Regions from separate parts of the Leuconostoc fallax genome, predicted to be linked through region 3. Evidence: riboswitches for the same ligand, from Rfam matches in the RefSeq annotation. Region 3 holds a riboswitch; each other region holds the start of a gene.
The links. Region 3 has a riboswitch for thiamine pyrophosphate ahead of C5L23_RS06005 (ECF transporter S component). Riboswitches for the same ligand answer to the same signal wherever they lie in the genome.
Positions count from the first base shown of each region.

Region 1: linked by a shared signal. The riboswitch ahead of thiW (energy coupling factor transporter S component ThiW) and the one ahead of C5L23_RS06005 (ECF transporter S component) in region 3 are both predicted to bind thiamine pyrophosphate.
Region 2: linked by a shared signal. The riboswitch ahead of C5L23_RS04385 (ECF transporter S component) and the one ahead of C5L23_RS06005 (ECF transporter S component) in region 3 are both predicted to bind thiamine pyrophosphate.

Region 1 is NZ_PUFI01000005.1:22,057-28,548, reverse strand. It holds gene C5L23_RS00720 (peptide cleavage/export ABC transporter) at 1-1,152, shown strand, start outside; gene C5L23_RS00715 (bacteriocin secretion accessory protein) at 1,170-2,519, shown strand; gene C5L23_RS00710 (hypothetical protein) at 2,597-2,851, opposite strand; gene C5L23_RS00705 (hypothetical protein) at 2,884-3,183, opposite strand; gene thiW (energy coupling factor transporter S component ThiW) at 3,464-3,988, opposite strand; TPP riboswitch at 4,266-4,363, opposite strand; gene C5L23_RS00695 (MFS transporter) at 4,432-5,787, opposite strand; gene C5L23_RS00690 (helix-turn-helix transcriptional regulator) at 6,003-6,492, shown strand, end outside.
Region 2 is NZ_PUFI01000014.1:11,750-18,241, forward strand. It holds gene C5L23_RS04375 (energy-coupling factor transporter transmembrane component T family protein) at 1-588, opposite strand, end outside; gene C5L23_RS04380 (ATP-binding cassette domain-containing protein) at 572-1,993, opposite strand; gene C5L23_RS04385 (ECF transporter S component) at 2,000-2,563, opposite strand; TPP riboswitch at 2,673-2,763, opposite strand; gene C5L23_RS04390 (winged helix-turn-helix transcriptional regulator) at 2,919-3,287, shown strand; T-box leader at 3,300-3,501, shown strand; gene pheS (phenylalanine--tRNA ligase subunit alpha) at 3,573-4,622, shown strand; gene pheT (phenylalanine--tRNA ligase subunit beta) at 4,624-6,492, shown strand, end outside.
Region 3 is NZ_PUFI01000014.1:355,001-361,492, forward strand. It holds gene thiM (hydroxyethylthiazole kinase) at 1-649, opposite strand, end outside; gene thiE (thiamine phosphate synthase) at 646-1,293, opposite strand; gene thiD (bifunctional hydroxymethylpyrimidine kinase/phosphomethylpyrimidine kinase) at 1,283-2,095, opposite strand; gene tenA (thiaminase II) at 2,092-2,802, opposite strand; TPP riboswitch at 2,884-2,984, opposite strand; TPP riboswitch at 3,123-3,210, shown strand; gene C5L23_RS06005 (ECF transporter S component) at 3,326-3,907, shown strand; gene C5L23_RS06010 (ATP-binding cassette domain-containing protein) at 3,949-5,349, shown strand; gene C5L23_RS06015 (energy-coupling factor transporter transmembrane component T family protein) at 5,346-6,014, shown strand; gene C5L23_RS06020 (glycosyltransferase family protein) at 6,219-6,492, shown strand, end outside.

The DNA of each region.
Region 1 (6,492 bases), on a different contig from region 3:
GAGCAAATGGCCAGTAATGCAACCCTAAGTTCGTCAATCATTGAAGATATTAACGGTATTGAAACCATTAAGTCTCTAACAAGTGAGCAAGTAAGTTATCAAAAAATTGACCGTGAATTTGTTGATTATTTAAAAAAGTCATTTGCACATCAAAAAAGCGAAGCTATTCAAAGTGGTATTAAACAAGCAACTCAGCTCATTATTAATGTGCTTATTTTATGGTTTGGTGCCAAGCTAGTCATTGATAACCAAATTAGTATTGGTCAATTGGTAACATATAATGCATTATTAGGCTATTTCACTGAACCCTTTCAAAATATTATTAATCTACAAGCCAAATTACAAACAGCGACTGTCGCAAATCGCCGATTGAACGAAGTTTACTTGGTCGAATCCGAATTTCAAAGCATCGAGTCACAAGAAATTCAATCAAATAATTCGCATAATATCTCAATTGATAATATTAGCTATCAGTATGGCTATCAAAGCAATATATTGACACAGTTCTCTGTCAATATTCCATTTGGTGAAAAAATTGCTTTAGTTGGTACGAGTGGATCTGGTAAATCTACACTCGCTAAGCTCTTAGTCAATTTCATATCGCCGACAACCGGCACTATCAAAATTGGCGACCAAAATATCCAGCAAATTAAACGTCAAAATTTGAGACAGCACGTCATTTATTTACCACAAAATCCATATATATTTACTGGTAGTATTCTAGATAATTTGATATTAGGTGCGCCTGAAGGCACGACACAAGAAGCTATTTTACATGCAGTTGAGCTTGCTGATATAAAAACTGATATCGAAAATATGCCTCAAAATTATCAAACTGAAATATCAGAGGATGGTGGTATGTCTGGTGGCCAAAAACAACGTATTGCCTTAGCTCGAGCACTATTAAGTGATGCGCCGATTCTTATTTTAGATGAATCAACTAGTAATCTAGATGTTGCGACTGAAAAAAAGATTATCGATAATTTGCTATCACTTAAAGACAAAACAATTATTTTTATTGCACACCGACTGACTATTGCCGAAAAAGCACACCGTGTGATTTTTCTTGAAAACGGCATGATTACTGAAGATGGTAATCACACGCACCTCATGCATAATAAAGCGCAATATTATCATCTTGTGAAGGGTTAACAGCGAAAGGTTTATCTATGTTCAACCAAAAGCTCTTAGAAAGTTCGGAATTTTATAACAAACGATATCAAAATTTCACAACACTCATTATTTTTCCAACACTCATGTTACTCACGATTTTAATTTTAATAGCTTGTTTCACTCACAAAGAAATCGTGGTTAAAAGCACTGGTGAAATAGCACCACATAAAATATTAAAAACTATACAATCAACAAGCAATAATCCTATTATTAAAAACGAATTACTCACCAAGAAAGATGTACGTGCTGGTGAGTTACTCGTACAATATCAAAATATCGAAACTGACACCAATTTAAAATTACAATCATCATCTCTCCAAGATTTACAAGAACACGCGCAAGCATTAACATGCTATCAAGATAGTATCAATCAAAATAAAAATTTATTTCTAAGTGACGATCATTATGGCTGTTCATCTGCCTACCAAAGTTATCTCGCCCAGTGCCGCAGTGTAACAGCTGATTTTCAGCAACAAGTGGAAAATCAAAATAACGCTACCCAGCAAAAAGGCATTGTATCAGACGCCTTAGCAAAGAAGAATATTGCTTTAAATCAATATCAAGCTTTACTCAACGCCATCATAAATAATACAACATTATCATCTAAAAACGATTACTACACTATTTTTTCTAATTATCAAAATCAGATACAGGGCTTATCCGCAGTCCAAATGGATAAAGTAAAAAAAGAAACAGTATCTAATATTAAGCAGCAAATTGAACAGTTAAATGATACTATCACTAATTACCGTACACAGTATGCTGGCATCACTTCTGAACACCAGAAATCAGATATACTAAAAGACAAAATAACCGAACTCAAATCTCAACAATTAGCATCAATTACAAAAGAACTCAAAGCTATTAATCAAGAAATTAAACAGCTGAGAATTCAGTACAATGCAACACAAATAAACAATAAAAATGCAATTGTCGCAAGTGAATCTGGTACCGTTAAGTTATTAGTTGATAAAACTAAGTTAGATAATATTCCTCAAGGTACCAATATTGCGCAAATATACCCTAATATTAGACAACACCCTGATCTTATCGTTAATTTTTATATTTCAACAAATGATATTTCAGCAATATCAGAGGGACAAACAATTCGTTATCATTTAACACAAAAAAATAGTAAGCCTTTAACAATCACTGGTAAAATAGCCAATATTACGGCTCATCCAGTCGCAACAAAGCAAGGTAACTTTTACCAAGTAAGCGCTAATTTAGATCTTAATGCCAAAGATTATCAAACAATCTATTATGGTCAAGTTGGTACTATTAGTGTCATTACAGGAAAACATACTTGGCTTTCTTATATCAAAAATATATTGTTGCATGCGTAGTCATTCTTATTCTCTTAGGCTGGTTAGCTATAAAAACTAAAAGACGTCACTCCTAAAGAAGTGACGTCTTTTACTACTTAAATAATAAATCTAATACCCGGTAATGTATCATAGGTTCCAACATGTAGATGATTCTCAATTCTGGCATTAGATTTTACTGTCATAATGATATTATCTAGCGCCATTGCTGCATTATCTTCAAAACCAGGCAACGATATTAATGATTTGGCTTTCTCAATATCTTCAATCACTGCTATAAATCGATAACCACTGGCATCAGTTACTTTAAATTGCTTCCCTACCAAGCGACTAAGATCAGTTTTATGATGCATTACTTCCCTCCTCCACATTTTTTATTACAAAATTAAAGTCGATTGGCTTTACCTGCTCTATTAATAATAATGCCATCAAAAGGCGGTAACTTATTGGGGTTCTTTTGTTTAATAAACCATGTTGAAACCTCGCGATTAATGGTGCGTTTAATATGATCTCTCATTTCATATTTACTAACATAATCCACATGGTCATCCATATTAAACTTTTTACAACCAATCCAGTTCACTACCGCTTCCGTATCAGTAACTGTAGCCGTAAAAATATCTTGTCCAAATACCTTATGTACCATTGCAAACTCGTAACCATCAACATTAAAAATTTTGTCCATGCAAACTCCTTTGTTTCTCTCAGTAAACTACATAATCTACACACAGAATACACCTTTTACAATCACAATACACGTGATAAGCCTTGAAAGAACGGGCTTTTGGGCTATTGCTTAACTTATTGCATAATTAGGATCATTCGAGAAAAATGGTCACAAAAAATAACGATCATAATGATCGTTATTTAAATTAATGACTAACACATAATATCTATTTTCAACCGGCACTATTTCACTTACATCTTCACTTACCTATCCGTAAAAAATAATTAAGATAGTGCTACTATTGATGGTTTAATAATTTTTGCCATCTCTTCAGTTGACCAGACTTTTTGAAAGTATACATCATGAGCCCACCTAATATTGAACCAACAACAACAGAAGGAATAAAGAACGGCATATAGTAATAAAAATGCTTTAAATCCAGACCATAAATATACTTCATAACAGGGTAAGATAACAGTGCGCCAATCACACCAACGCCCACTATTTCGCCAAGGACAGCACCCCATATTTTACCTGTTAAGCGATATAGCCATGCCGCTAAGGCCGGTGCTACTAAAATACTGACGACACTGGTTGCCGGACGAGCTTCAAAACTCATACGTGCCACTCCCGTTATTAAGCCAGACAACGTTGCGTACCATGGCCCTAATAATATTGCTGCAATAACATCAACAAAATGTTGAAATGGTGCCATGTTTGGAAAAATAATCATTGTCGATAGTGCATAACTCAACCCTGAAAGTAATGCGGCCACAACCATCTTTTTAATGCGTTGGGCCGATGTATTTATATTTTTGTGCATGATAATTTTACGTTCTTTGAACGTCCTTTCTCTCCTGCTCTCCTGCTCTCCTGAATTTGCTAACGATCCTTTTAGATCGTGTCGGTCGTGATAAACGTATCACCTCTCACCCCGCATGATAAAAATCGGGTTCCCTCGCAAAATATTTGAGATGACTCAAGTTAAGTGCTCCCTTACCTTAAGCTGAAAGCAGACGCTTTCTCATCTTTATGACATCGCCTCCTTAAAATAAAAAACGCCATTTAGCACACAAAAGTGACTAAACAGCGTATAGCATACGTATTATGAGTTACTTTCCTACGCTAGTATCACCTAGATCAGGTTCGAAGGGTCCACGATTGTGTCTCAGCTATAATAGCTCCCCTAGTAAATAAATATTCAATTATTGCATCTAGTATACCAAAATATACCGCATAATACTATTAACCATTGATTGCCACACATCATGAGGCTTGCTTGTTTAAAATGGACTCCATTTTTAGAATGCGGCGTTCCTTAAACACAAGATAGATTAATAAAAGAATAGCAATAAATGATGCAATATAAATTACGATAGATTCAGCACTCCAACCGAATTTATCAACTAAATTACCAATTAATGCCGTAGCCATAGTTTCTCCGAAAACATATTGGAAGAAGCCCATAAAACCAGTCGACAACCCAACCGCGTAATTTGGCACAGCTTCATTAACCATTAAACCAACAAGTGCAAGCGGTGCATAAATCAAGCTACCCAAAACAAACAACATAATAGTTATGACCAAATGATTACTACTTGTAAAGTAAGCAACCAAACAACCAGCCATACCAATACTACAAATTAAACATACTAATGACCGGCGACCTTTAATCAAGTCGGATAATGCCCCCATCAAAATAACACCAGGAACTGCTGATAACTCAAAGATACCAATAAACCACTTTGCCCATTCAACACTAAATCCTTTAGTAGGTAAATAACTAGGAATCCAACTCATAATGCCATAACGAACAATGTATATCATCATTGATGTCAGTGTCACTGCCCACACAACTTTATTGGTTAAAATATCTTGGACAAAAATTGTACCAAAAGATTTATCAGTCAGTGATGTAGCCGTTGGCTGTCCGTCTTCATCAACCTCTTCATAACCAGAGTACTCTGCAATATTCGGTAATCCAGCTGATTCAGGGCGATCCGTATTAATCAGTAACATAGCTGTTGCAATAATAGCTGAAAAAACTGAAGCTGTGACGAATACTGCTGTCAACGAACCCGAAAATAAGAACGTTGCTAATTGCACTGATGCCACACAGAAGAACGCCCCTGCATTATGAGCTGAAGCCCAAATTGAAAAGGCAGTACCTCGATGCTTTTTGGAAAACCACAAACTAATTTGTCGCTGACACGCCGGTGCCCCCATAGCTTGTGTTACTGCTATAAATAACATTAGAAATAAAATAACATAATAATTCTGTGTAAAACCTATCAGTAAGTTAAAGAAACAAGATAAGTATAAACCAAAAGCCAAGAACCGTTCAGTATTAGATTTATCCACTAAAGCGCCCATAAATAACTTAGCCACACCATAGCCGATACCAAACGTCGATAGTATAAATCCTACCTGACCTAAAGTAAAACCATATGCCTTCATTAGAGGGACCTGTTCCGTTGTAAATATCAGACGAATAATATAATATCCAATATAACTAAAACACGTCGCCACTAAAACACCTAGTTGACGTCTTTTGTACTCAGACTCTACCTTATGTCCTTCAATTTTAGGTGCTGACGGTAAAGGCTTTAAGAAATTCAACATGTCATGCCATCCTTTCAATATAATATGTCCCTGTTAGACATATTCTCTCTACGCTTTTAGCCTACCACTATATGTATGCGCTTACAACACCGAGATGATACACCTTTCCCGCTAAAATTGCAGTTGACCTTATCCCTATTTGTGAACTATACTGAAATTCCTTACGCTGATTAAGAAGCGATATTGGCATGATATGGATAAGACAGGGAGCATGTATGAGCATCACATATACCAAAGTGCATAATAGACACGATATGATTCATAAATTTTGTCAGTTTACCTTGCAAACACCACGATTTCAATTTCACGATACAATTTCAATTGGTTTTATTGAAAAGGGGCATTGTCTAGCCCATGTTGATAGTATCCGGCAACTTGGTCCAAATACACTCGTTGTTATCCCTGCACAATATGTCCATTGGTGTCAACCAATTGACCCGTTACATTGGCAATACCAAATGCTTTTTCTTGAGCCAAAATTAATGCAGTCTGCGACACATCCAATGGCAATTAAACTCACAACAATGCAAAGCCAGCAATTAAAAAACATATTGCATCGCTTAGCCTCAGGCTCACAAGCAACACAACATGCCGAATTGAATCAATTAACAACTTTTTTACAGCATCATACATTAAATAATGTCGTAGATCATACAATACCGCATCAAGTCGACCCACGCTTAACAGAAGCCAAAAGTTATATCA
Region 2 (6,492 bases), 340 kb from region 3:
ATCATGATAGGTTGTCGAACGTGAAAATCCTTCAGAAAACCCATGAGAGGTCATTGCCTCTGCGAGATCACCTGACCATTGCAGTGCTGCTAATACGGATTTGAAATATAATTGTGGTTGCCAGAGATGATAAGTAACACCACGTAATTGGGCAGCATATCGGATTGTTTTGACTTGACGCCTGACGCGTGGTGATAGATTAAAAGCAGCCAGTAAGCCATAAGCAAATGTTGCTGATAGATGTAAATGTTGTGAAAGGCTTAATAATAGTTGTTTAACATTGACGGTTAAGGTAACAGCAGCTCCTAAACATAAATAAGCATATAGACGGGTACTATATATCCAAGCATTGTGCCAAACATCAGCAACACCAAAGGCGACAAATGACCACCAAGTACCAAGTGATAGAGGGAAAGCTACTAACAACATGGTTGCTAACATTTTAAATGATACCCGACAGTAGATTAAATAACCTAGACCAATCCAAGTAATAATGATATTGAGAATAACACTTTTAGCAAATGTTAATTGGAGACCAACACCAATCATGATAATAACTAGAATACTTGCATTAAGTTGTTTGGACATCTTGCTGTCCCCCTAATAATGTTAATTTCGTGTCACTCAAATGGATTTCATAGTCTATGAACGGTGTTACACCAAGCCGTTGATGTGAAATCATTAATACACTCAATTCTAAATCAGCCATGGTTTTTTTGATGAGTTGTAATACAACAGTTAAGGAAGTCATATCTAGGCCTGCCAAAGGTTCATCAAATAATAAAACAGGTTGCGCCATAATTAACATAACGAGAACCTGTAATTTCTTTTGTTGACCACCAGACAGCTGATAACTTACTTGTTGCGTGACATGCGCTAAATTCAATGCCTCAATTGCAGTTTGAATACGTTCATCGTTCCAATAATGGGGTGCTAAACTGTGTCGCTGAGAGATTTTGATTTCATCAGATACAGTAAGGGCGACAAATTGATCGGTACTCTTTTGAAATACCAAGCCCAATTGCTTTGCCCATTTCTTAATTTTAATTTTTTTAGTGGGTTGGTGGTCAAAATAAATGTGACCGTCATATTTTATTTGGTGTGCTAAAGCGTTAAATAAAGTTGATTTACCAACCCCATTATCGCCTGATAGTAAACCTAAACGGTTCAGTGGCAAAGCAAAATCATTTGCCTGCAACAATTGATGTTGACCGACAGATAGCGCTAATTGTTGCCAGCTCAAACGATAAGTATCGTTGAAATGATGATGAATTGATGATGCTGTCTCAACTTGCAGTAAATGATGTTTATCAATTTCAGCAATATTTTTGGTTGCAATATCCAATTCAAACAAGTGATCGACAATGTCATGATAACCTGTCCAATCATGATCAGATATAAAAATTGTTTTACCCTCATTTTTTTGCAATTCATGCAGGTCTTTTAGGATGGCTAATCGAGATGTAGCATCAACGTTAGCAAAGGGCTCATCTAACAAAATAATGTCACTATCCAAAGCAAGAACAGTAGCTAATGCTACGCGTTGTTGTTCACCACCGGAAAGTGTGATTAAATCACGCTCGAGTAATGGCTCTAAGCGTAAAGTAGCAATGACTTGATTCACACGTGGTGTAATTTCATTTACTGGCATCTGGATATTTTCAAGAGCAAAAATTAACTGCTCCTTAACTGTACGCATCGCAAACTGACGGCTAGGGTTTTGGAAAAGTAATGCCACACGTTTAGCGCGTTCAAAGGGTGCTAAGGTACTAATATCATGGTTATTTAATAATATTGTGCCGCCGGTAACATAGCCACCATATTTAGGATACAGACCAGCCATACTTTTTAGTAATGTTGATTTACCGCTACCAGAGGGACCAATGAGGAGATTGAAGGTACTGGGTTTTGGAGATAGCGTGATATCATTTAAAATATTCGGTTGATTGGATTCATAAGCAAAGCTTAGATGATTAACAGCTAATGTTGTCATAATGATTTAGTGCTTTAATAGATTCGTTTTGGCAACAAGCTGACTGATCCAATACACAAGAATTCCAGCAAAGAAACCAATCGAAATGAAACGAATAATGAATAATGTCACAATCATGCCAAAATGATAAGCACTGTAACCACTTTGAAACCAATCCCAGCCAAATGTCACAATTGTTGCCATAATACTAGATAGCAGCAATCCAAGTTTTGACCAATTCTTATAACCAGTCATCGCAAATCCAAGTTCGTTACCAATACCTTGTACAAAACCAGCAATCAAATTAGCAGCACCCCAACTTGAAAATAGCATCATTTCAACAGCCGCAGCTAAAATTTCAGCAATAACAGTGGCACCGATTCTTTTTAACAAGACACCAGCTAATGGACCGGCCATTAACCAAACACCAATAGTTAAATCATTAGCATATGGTTTTAATGGTGTTGCGGCTATTGCGTAGTAGGCAAAGCTCCAAAGTTGATAAATCACACCAAAGAATATTGCGATAATCGCTAGAAAAATAACGTCTCGTAAGCTCCAAGTGTGCTTACTTTCTGATACAGTTTGCATAAAACAAACCTCCATTTATAATATTGGAGAATCAAAGAGCCTTTGTCTCTTGATATATAAAATACCCGACACACATGTTAGTGTACCGGGTATTGTCTACTTATCTTACGAGTAAACAAACTAAGCTTCCTACGCTAACATAAAATAGATCAGGTTCAATGGGTATTTTCTCAGCCATAACGGCACCCCAGCTTGTTTGATTCAACGATTTAAGTGTATCAAGCGCTGTTAAAATTTGCAATACTTAGCTATATTTTATATAATACAGAAATTTGTGCGAATGGAAACGTTTACTTGTCGTATCATATTTAGTGTATGTTATGATATAAACAAATTCATGAGGGAAAAGGATACAATGGCGAAGTTAGCGAAACACACAGAAAATTTATTGTGTCGTAATTTTTTATGTACCTTTGAAATATTGGGGCGTAAATGGAACGGTATGATTATTGAGGCATTGCTTGTCAGCGGGCCAAGAAGATTTTTGGAGATTTCTAGAGCAATTCCAGGTTGTTCAGACCGTGTATTAGTAGAGAGACTAAAAGCACTAGAAGCAGACAACCTGGTCAATCGTGTTACATATGATGATTCAAATCTTATTGAGTATAAACTGACAGAACGTGGGGAAGCAATGCGGCCAATCATGAAAGCAATACATGAATGGTCAGATGATTGGAATCATGTTACGGATGATTGCCATGGTGACGAAGAAATTAAAAAATGATATACTAGTTATTAAGAGACAAAGATTGGCCTAGTAAGTATGATATTAGTTTCAGAGAGTGATGATATGGTGAAAAGTCACACTAATGATTACTGAATTTCAGCCAGGAGTCATTTGGTTAACACCAGACGTTTATTCGCGTTAAGAATGTGAAAGAAATCGATCATTTATCGGTTAAAAGTTGGGTGGTACCACGATAGATAACGTCCCATGTTTTCATCATTGGAAACATGGGACGTTTTTTGTCGGTATTCATTTTAGAATGTTAGAAAGATGAGATAAGCAATGAACCTAATAGAGGAATTACAGCAATTAGAAAAAATTGCCATTGAAAATATTAATGCTAGTGGTAATGACATAGAAAAGCTAAGAATTTCTTTTCTTGGTAAAAAAGGTCAACTCACAACATTGCTCAAAGGGATGAAGGATGTTAGCCCTGAACAGAAGCCAAAGGTTGGTGAAGTTGGTAATCATGTGCGACAGGTTATTACGCAGTTATTAGCCGAAAAAAAAGCACAGCAAGAGGCTATTACACTAAATCAGCAATTAGCAACTGAAAAATTAGATGTCACATTACCTGGTAGTACACGTCGCGTCGGGCAACCGCATGTTTTGCAACAGATTATTGATGAAATCGAAGATCATTTTATTGGCCTTGGTTTTAAAGTCGTTGATGATACCGTAGATGCACCCGAAATTGAGACGGATCATTATAATTTTGAGCGTTTGAATTTGCCAAAAGATCATCCAGCACGTGATATGCAAGATACATTTTATATTACACCGGAAATATTAATGCGCACGCAAACATCCCCCGTTGAATCTCGTGTTTTAGAAAAGCATGATTTTAGCCAAGGACCGCTCAAAATGATTAGCCCGGGTAAGGTTTATCGTCGTGATACAGATGATGCGACGCATTCACATCAATTCCATCAAATTGAAGGATTGGTTGTCGGTGAAAATATCACAATGGCTGATTTAAAGGGAACACTCTTGTCAATTGCTCAAGAACTGTTTGGTGAAAAGCATCAAATTCGTTTACGCCCATCATATTTCCCTTTTACTGAGCCGAGTGTTGAAGTTGATGTGTCATGGAATGAAGTAACACCTGACACGCGACCAGAGGATATTGAATGGATTGAAGTACTAGGTGCTGGTATGACACATCCAAACGTTTTGAAGATGGATGGTGTGGATAGTACTAAGTATTCAGCCTTTGCCTTTGGATTGGGACCGGATCGTTTTGCTATGTTGAAATACGGTGTAGATGATATTCGACAATTCTACTTAAACGATGTACGCTTCATTTCACAATTCAATCGAAAGGGTAATTAACATGAAAATCAATTTAGAGTGGCTTAATGAGTATTTAGATCAGCCATTAGCCGTAACAGAAAGTGATATTAGCGATTTAGTAGAAGAAATCGAACGTACGAGTGTTGAAGTTGACGACTATAAAACCTTAGCGGACAAGCAAGATGGCTTGATTGTGGCTGAAGTGATGTCAATTGCAACCCATCCTGATTCAGACCACATGGTGATTACGCAACTTGATATTGGACAATCACAACAGGTTCAAGTTGTGACTGGTGCACCTAATGTAGCAGTTGGACAGTTTGTTATTTTGGCCCAAGTTGGGGCACATATTATCAATCATGAAAGTGGTGAATTAATCGAATTATCTCAGGTAAAGCTACGTGGCATTGAGTCCAACGGTATGCTAGTTGCTTTACAAGAAATCGGTTTTGACGCCAAAATTGCACCAAAGGATTTTGAAGCCGGTATTTTTGTATTTAACCCAGAAGATATAAAAGATGTCTCGACAGGTGATGACGCATTGGCAGTTTTGGGTATGCATGATATTGTTGTGGATACAGATTTAACGCCTAATCGTGCAGATATGTTATCGATGATTGGGACAGCCTATGAATTTGGTGCTATGCGCCATGTTACAGTGACTGAACCAGACTTCGATTTAATAGAGTATGAGACGTTAGCCGCGGACCAAATTAATGTTGTGATAGATGAGCCATCATTAGTATCGAAGTATGCCGTGCGTGTGATGAATAATGTGACAGTACAAGATAGTCCACTGTGGCTACAAAAACGCTTGTGGAATGCTGGTATGCGACCAATTAATAACATTGTCGATATTACGAACTACATGATGTTGATGTATGGACAGCCAATTCACGCTTTTGATTTGGATAAGCTGACTGGGCAAACGCTCCATGTCCGCCGTGCAGGTGAAGATGAAATATTAACAACCCTTGATGGTAACGAACGTCACTTGCGTTCAGGAGAAGATATTGTCATTGCTGATGATCAGCGCGCTTTGATGCTTGCTGGTGTGATGGGTGGTATGTCATCTGAAGTTGATGCCAATACTAAAAATATTGTAATAGAATCAGCTGTATTTAATTCAACATTGGTTCGTGCGACAGCACGCCGTCATAATCTTCATTCAGAGGCATCATCAAGATTTGAACGCGGTGTGAATTCAGATAATACTTTCAATACATTGGACCATGCAGCAGCATTAGTTGATCAGTTAGCCCAAGGTCAAGTTGCTAAAGGACGTGTTGTGGCAGTGGATAAGCAGCCACCAATTATTAAAATTCAATTGACATCACAACGGGTGAATCAATTGCTGGGAACACAGTTAACATTAGCTGATATTGCAACGATATTTGATCGCCTAGCATTTACTTATGAAAATAATGGAACGGCGTTGATCGTTACTGTGCCAGCTCGTCGCCCAGATATCAGTATAGAAGCTGATCTTATTGAAGAAGTTGCACGTTTATTTGGCTATGACAATCTACCAGTTACTTTACCAGTAGGACCAACAACACTAGGGAAATTGTCTCACCGTCAGCGTAAAATGCGTGCGACACGTCAAATTTTTGAAAGTCTTGGATTGAATCAAGCGATTTCTTATGTGTTAACGACCGCTGAGAAAGCTCAAAAGTTTACTTTGGCGCAAAAGCGTCCAACTGTGTCACTATCTTACCCAATGAGCAGCGATCGTACAACGGCGCGTCAAAATATTCTATCCGGCCTTTTGGATGATGTGGCTTACAATGTCGCTCATTCCGTTCATGATATTGCGTTATATGAGCAGGGGCGTGTTTTCTTTGCTAAAAATGAAAACGAATTGCCTCAGGAAGTTGAACATGTGGCTGGTGTTCTAGTTGGGGAATTA
Region 3 (6,492 bases):
GAGCAGTACCGAAAGCGCAGGACTCTAAGTTGAACTCTGTTGCCAATGCAACGCCGATAATACCGTCTAGCATATCACCAGCACCGACATTGGTTGCAAATTGTGGATTACCATTTTGAATGATAAAAACGCTATGCCCGTCGGTTACAATATCTTGTTCACCGGATATGATAATAAAGGCGCCGGTCTTAATAGCTGCAGTTTTGGCAATAGCTATTTTATCACCAGAATCTTGCCCAGCATCAATGCCTTTGCTAGCCCAAGCAACATCAGCGATATGTGCAATTTCACTGATATTTCCTCGAATGGCAGCGATTTTTACGCTTTCGCTCAGTAATTTAAAATTAGTATCTCTTATTTTGGAAGCACCAATAGCAACAGGATCGACAACCACTGGGATGTCCTTTTTATTTGCTTCCCGGCCACTGCTGATGACACTCTTGAATGCTTCAGGATTTGTGGAACCTAGATTAAGAACTAAAGCGTTAGAAATACCGGTAAGATCGCCAGCTTCACGAGGATCTGTGAACATGATGGGCGAACCCCCAATAAAATTAATGGCATCAGCAACGTGTTGAGGTGTTACCATATTAGCAACATTAAGGATGATAGGATTAGTGGTTCTGATTTTTTCGATGGTCAGTGTCATAATAATGATTTTCCTTTTAACTGATATATGGTTGCTGCAACATTGCTACTATTCATGATTGCTGAAATGACTGCAACGCCATCAACTGGTGCCTGTCTTACTGATTGAACATTATGTTCATTAATACCGCCAATTGCTACCGTTGGTAAATCTGTTGCTTGGGATAGTTGGTGGAGATTTTGTGTTCCGATTGCTGGTGCTGCATCGCGTTTACTTTGGGTGGAAAAAATAGGACCGATACCTAGGTAGGCAATACCAGACACCTTTTGAGCATCATGTAATTCATCTTTTGTGTTGATGGATAAACCAACAAACATGTTATGCGCATCTTGCAAAACTTGTGAAATATCAGTATCGTTTTGCCCGACATGAAGACCATCTGCGTTTAATTGATTGGCGAGTTCAATATCGTCATCAACAATAAAAGGAACATGGTATTTCTGAGTGATATCATGTGCTAAGCGTCCGATTTCAAGTTTTCTTGTACCAGATAAAGCGCTAGGACCTTTTTCACGGTACTGAAATGCTGTAATGCCGTGACGGCAAGCTGCTTCTAATTGGGATAAAAAAGAATCAATATTACCATGAACGTTTTGTGTTCCAGCAACTAAATACATATCTAAAATAGCCTTATTAAATTTCATTTGGGGTACCTGCCATTTTCCAATGATTTAATGGTCCGTGTCCATGGCCAACAATAATATCTTGTTGAATGATTGTTTCGATAAAAGACTTCCCAAAACGAATTGCTGATGGGATGGTATCGCCTTTAGCCAGCGCGCTAGCAATGGCTGAAGATAAAGTGTCGCCTGTACCATGTGTTCGAATTGTGTCAACCTTTGGACTTGCCATCCAAAAGTCAGTCCCGTCTGATAGTAGTACATAGTCAGAAATAATATCACTGTCTTGATGGCCACCTTTGATGATGACGTTTTTAGCCCCCATACTAGCAATTTTTTTAGCTGCAGTACGTGTATCTTCATGATTTTTGATTGTCATATTAGTAATGGCTTCTGCTTCAGGAAGATTAGGTGTCACAATAGTCGCTAAGGGAATGAGATCATGAATGACAGAATCTATAGCATCTTTAGATAATAAACGTGTACCGCCCTTGGCAACCATGACAGGATCAACAATTAGTGGTTGTATATGATATTTTTTAATATTTTGCACAACACAGGCAACGTGTTCAGCATCAGCTAGCATACCGGTTTTGGCCGCTTTAATATCAAAATCCTCATAGATAGAGGCGAACTGCGCATCCACCATATCGGTGGGGAGTGCAAAGGCTTTTTGCACGTCCAGCGTGTTTTGAGCGGTAACCGCAACAACCACATTAGTACTAAATACATGGCAAGCTTGCATTGTTTTAATATCAGCTTGAATACCAGCACCACCACCCGAATCGGTGCCGGCAATCGTTAGCGCTTGAGGATATTGTTTCATGATTGTTGTGCCTCGGGTTGACTAATGATTGATTTAAAATGCCAATCTTGTTGATAGAAAGCCTGTTCCCAGAATTGCCACTCTAGTTCACAACTCTTTAGGAAAAATTGTTTTGCCTGAGTTCTTTGCTCAGATGTTGCTTCTGAAGCGAGGCGGTCGATCCAGCTAAAGACCCGTTTTGATAAGGATTCATCAGCGTCATTTTCCGTACCGGCATAAAAATCAATCCAACTTTTAAATGGATTATCATCAGTGTTAGCGTTTTGAGCAACTTGTTGACGGGCGATTTCACCGTAAGTCCAAGGGCAAGGCAGAAAGGCAGCCAGAATATTCATGAGAGAACCCGTGTCAGCTGCTCGATACATATGTGATTCATATAAATAGGCTTTGGGTGCTGGGGTAGCGTGTTGTAAATCTTCGTACTGAACACCTGCCACATCGCAAAAGACATGATGGGGATGTATTTCACTATTCAAAATAAAATCAATTGAATTGGCAAAAAAGGTCATTTCATTACGATCGGTTAGTTTTGTAATAGCATTAGCATAAATTTTAATGAATTCACTTAAGTACTGATAATCTTGCTGTACATAAAAAATAAGTGCCGCTTTGTCGACGTGCCCATTTGTAATACCTTGTACAAATGGATGTTTGTGAATTTCCGCCATAATAGGCGCTGCTGCTAGTTTTAGTTCATCTGAAAACATAAATCCTCCTAGCTGCCACTAGTAGAATACAAATAAAAAACCTTCTTTACCTAGGTGAAATCTAAGTAAAAAAAGGTATCTTTTATCAGAATACCACTTTCCTACGCTAGTATTGACTAGATCAGGTTCAAAGGGATTGACTTTACATCATCTCAGCCAAAATGGCACCCCTAGTGGACAGCATATTATTATTTTTAATGACGTTAGCATAGCATAACTTCATCATTTATTGCAAATACTTTTCTGAACGATTTTGAATGGAAGGATAAAAAAGTTCTTGATTTAGGAAAAAGGATAACTTATACTAACGTCGTAGTTAAATTATTTATCTGGGGTACCGTAAGGTTGAGATAATACCCATTGAACCTGTAGGTTAATACCTGCGAAGGAAGATAAGCTAGATTGGTTTTTAGTGCCGTCTGTTGCATTTTTCTTTTGCAATAGATGGCTTTTTACGTTGATTTAGTCATCGGGCAATTTATTGATACATAAGGACCTCTTTCTCTAGGAGGAGTAGGAGATTATGGAAAATTCAGAAGCAGTACAAACATCAAGGGCGTACAAATGGTCACTTAGAGAAGTCATTTTGATGGCTTTAATCGGGATTGGATTCGGTGTCATTTATTTTATTATGGATCCGATTTATGCAGCGCTAGATGCGGTGTTAGTCCCAATGGGACTACATCCCTATGCAATTGCTATTACAATCGGGCCATGGATGATGGCTGCGCCATTAGCGAGTTACTTACTTAAAAGAGTAGGTGCTGGCTTGATTGGTGAAATATTAGCAGCCACTGGTGAAGCTTTATTGGGTGGCTATTGGGGTGTTGCGACAATTATTTCAGGATTTATTCAAGGGATTGGTTCGGAACTTGGTTTTACATTAACGGGTTATAAAAGTTGGAAATTAGGATTGATTTTATCAACATTAACGGGAACTGCCGTAACCTTTTTTTGGTCATTGTTTCATGATGGCTACCTACAATTGAATATAGGTATGTTAATTGGTTTGTTTATTGTGCGTTGGATTTCAGTTGGCTTTTTTGCAGGCGTATTAGTTTACTGGATTGTTCGCTTATTAGAAAAGTCAAAATTGTTGAAGTGAACGTTGGTATTGAATGTGATTAAAGAAAGTTGACTGTAGGTATGAAATTAGAAACACATCAGCTAAGTATTCAATATGACAATCAAATTATTTTGAAGGACGTTGATTTTGAGCTGGAGAGTAAGCAATTTGCTTTGTTAGTTGGCCCTTCGGGATGTGGGAAATCGACTTTAATGATGGCACTTGCCGGTCTGTATCCAAAATACGGCGGGGTGTTAAGTAGTGCAGTGACATTAGATGGTCTTGCTGTTCACTCGATAAAAGCGAATCAACGCGCGCCACAAATCGCTATATTATTTCAACATCCTGAACAGCAGTTTGCGATGGACAATGTTAGAGATGAAATGATTTTTGCACTCGAAAATTTGTCGTTAGCTGCAGAAGAAATAGATAAACGAATTGATCAAGCGCTTCAATCGGTTGGTATAGCGTCATTGCAGCACCGCCAGTTGTCACAGTTATCGGGTGGTGAATTACAAAAAGTTGCACTTGCTGAAACATTAGCATTAGGTGCTGAAATAATTTTATTAGATGAACCATTTGCGGCAGTTGACCCGATACATCGTCGAGAATTACAGTTGGTACTCAAAAAATTAGTCGACGAAGGACACGGCATTTTAGTATCCGATCATGATAAAAGTAATTATGATACGCTCATCACGCATTTATATCATATGGAAAATCAGCAACTAGAACGAGTTGCTGATGCTGCATGGGGTGATTTTTTTAAGTCAACGCAGCAACAGAATCGTGTAGATAATGCACCATTTAATCAAAATATTTTTCAAATGCAACATATGGGTTTAAGTAATGGCAATCAAAGGATACTCGAAAATACGGATTTAGTATGGCCAAAGGGTAAAATAACATTGATTACTGGACCAAATGGTATTGGTAAATCAAGTTTATTACGGGCAATGGCTAAATTACAGGCATATTCTGGTGATTTAACCTATCAAGACGTTCCACTGCATCGTATCAAATTAAAACATCATGCAAGACGAGTTGGAATGGTGTTTCAAAATGCGAGCCAACAGTTTCTAAATATTACTGTTGCCGAGGAAATCGAACAAGCACAACAACATAGCCATCGTAGTGATTACTGGACAGCTGAAGTGATAGCCGATGCAGTCGAAAAATTAAATTTAATTGGATTATCTCATCATTCAGTCTATGAGTTATCAGGTGGTCAGCAAAAAAAATTACAAATCTTAATTATGATGATTATTGCACCAGAAACTTTATTAATGGATGAGCCATTAGCAGGTCTAGATGAGCATTCTATTCATGTATTAATGTCATTATTACAATACACAACTGCATTATTACATCAGAGCATTATCATGATTTCACATCAAACGCATAATCTGTTACCTTATATTGATTATCACGTGCATTTTGATAAAAATGGTTTGCACTATTGTCAGCAGGTAGCCTCATGAATGAATCACAGAAGTTGTTATTAGTTCTGCTCATCTCCGTTGAAATTGCTTTTACACATTCCGTCGTCGTGAATATGGCGCTAATTGTGATCAGTATTATGATTTTGATTCTGGTAAAATGTCCAATTAAGACATTAGTTCGTTTGACCATGATGTCGATTTTACCAGCCTTGGGATCATTTACATCTTTCTATTTTTTCGGTAGAGGTGATAGCGCTGATCGTTTACATTTTGCTTTAGTCATGACAACGCGTGTGTGGGCTTATATTTTTATGGGTGCAGCCTTTATGGAAACGATGGTGCTATATAAACTATTGAGAGCGTTGGAACAAAATGCTAAAATGTCAGCTACCTTTGTTTATGGTATTCTTGGAGCTTTTAATTTCATTCCTAAAGTTATTACGGCTGTTAAAACAACGCGAGCAGTAGCATTAATGCGAGGACAAGTGCTCAGTTTTTGGTCACCAATTTTGTACTTTAAGGCGATTAGCCAAGCTTTAGTATGGTCTAATAATCTAGCTATGGCTATGACATCACATGGTTTTGAAGAAGGAGAATCAAGGAGCTATTATCAATTATTACCGACAAAAATAGCGGGCTGGCTAATTATTTTATTTATTATGATAGCGCTACAAATTTGTCTGTTTGTGATTAAGTTGTGGTAATTAAGTCTCTTTAAATGAGATTAAAATATGATAATACTCATAAAAAGACTAATGAATATCCTTGAATAATTAGGATTTATTAGTCTTTTTTATATGGTTTAAGTGGCTGAAATCGTCTCTTTTGTTATTTGACTTAAATAGAGTTAAGATAAAAACAAGGAAACTTATAAATGATATAGGATGATTGTAGTGAAGGGAGAACAAATGTCTGATAAAAAAAAGGTAGTCGATGTGCCGCAAGGTGATATTCATGTTTATGATGATATTATGCCTTATTTTAATTCAGATCCAGTGATTCAAAATACAAAAAAGCAGTATCAATCGGTGACGTTTGTCACGACGGGTATTATTGCTTTTGACGGTGGACAGACAACGATGTTGCATCTTGGAACAGCGTTGAGTAAGCAAGGTTACCAAGTCTATTATTTAAGTTATGTTGAACAGCCTGTTGAAGAAATGGAAGAGAACGCAGCGTTTA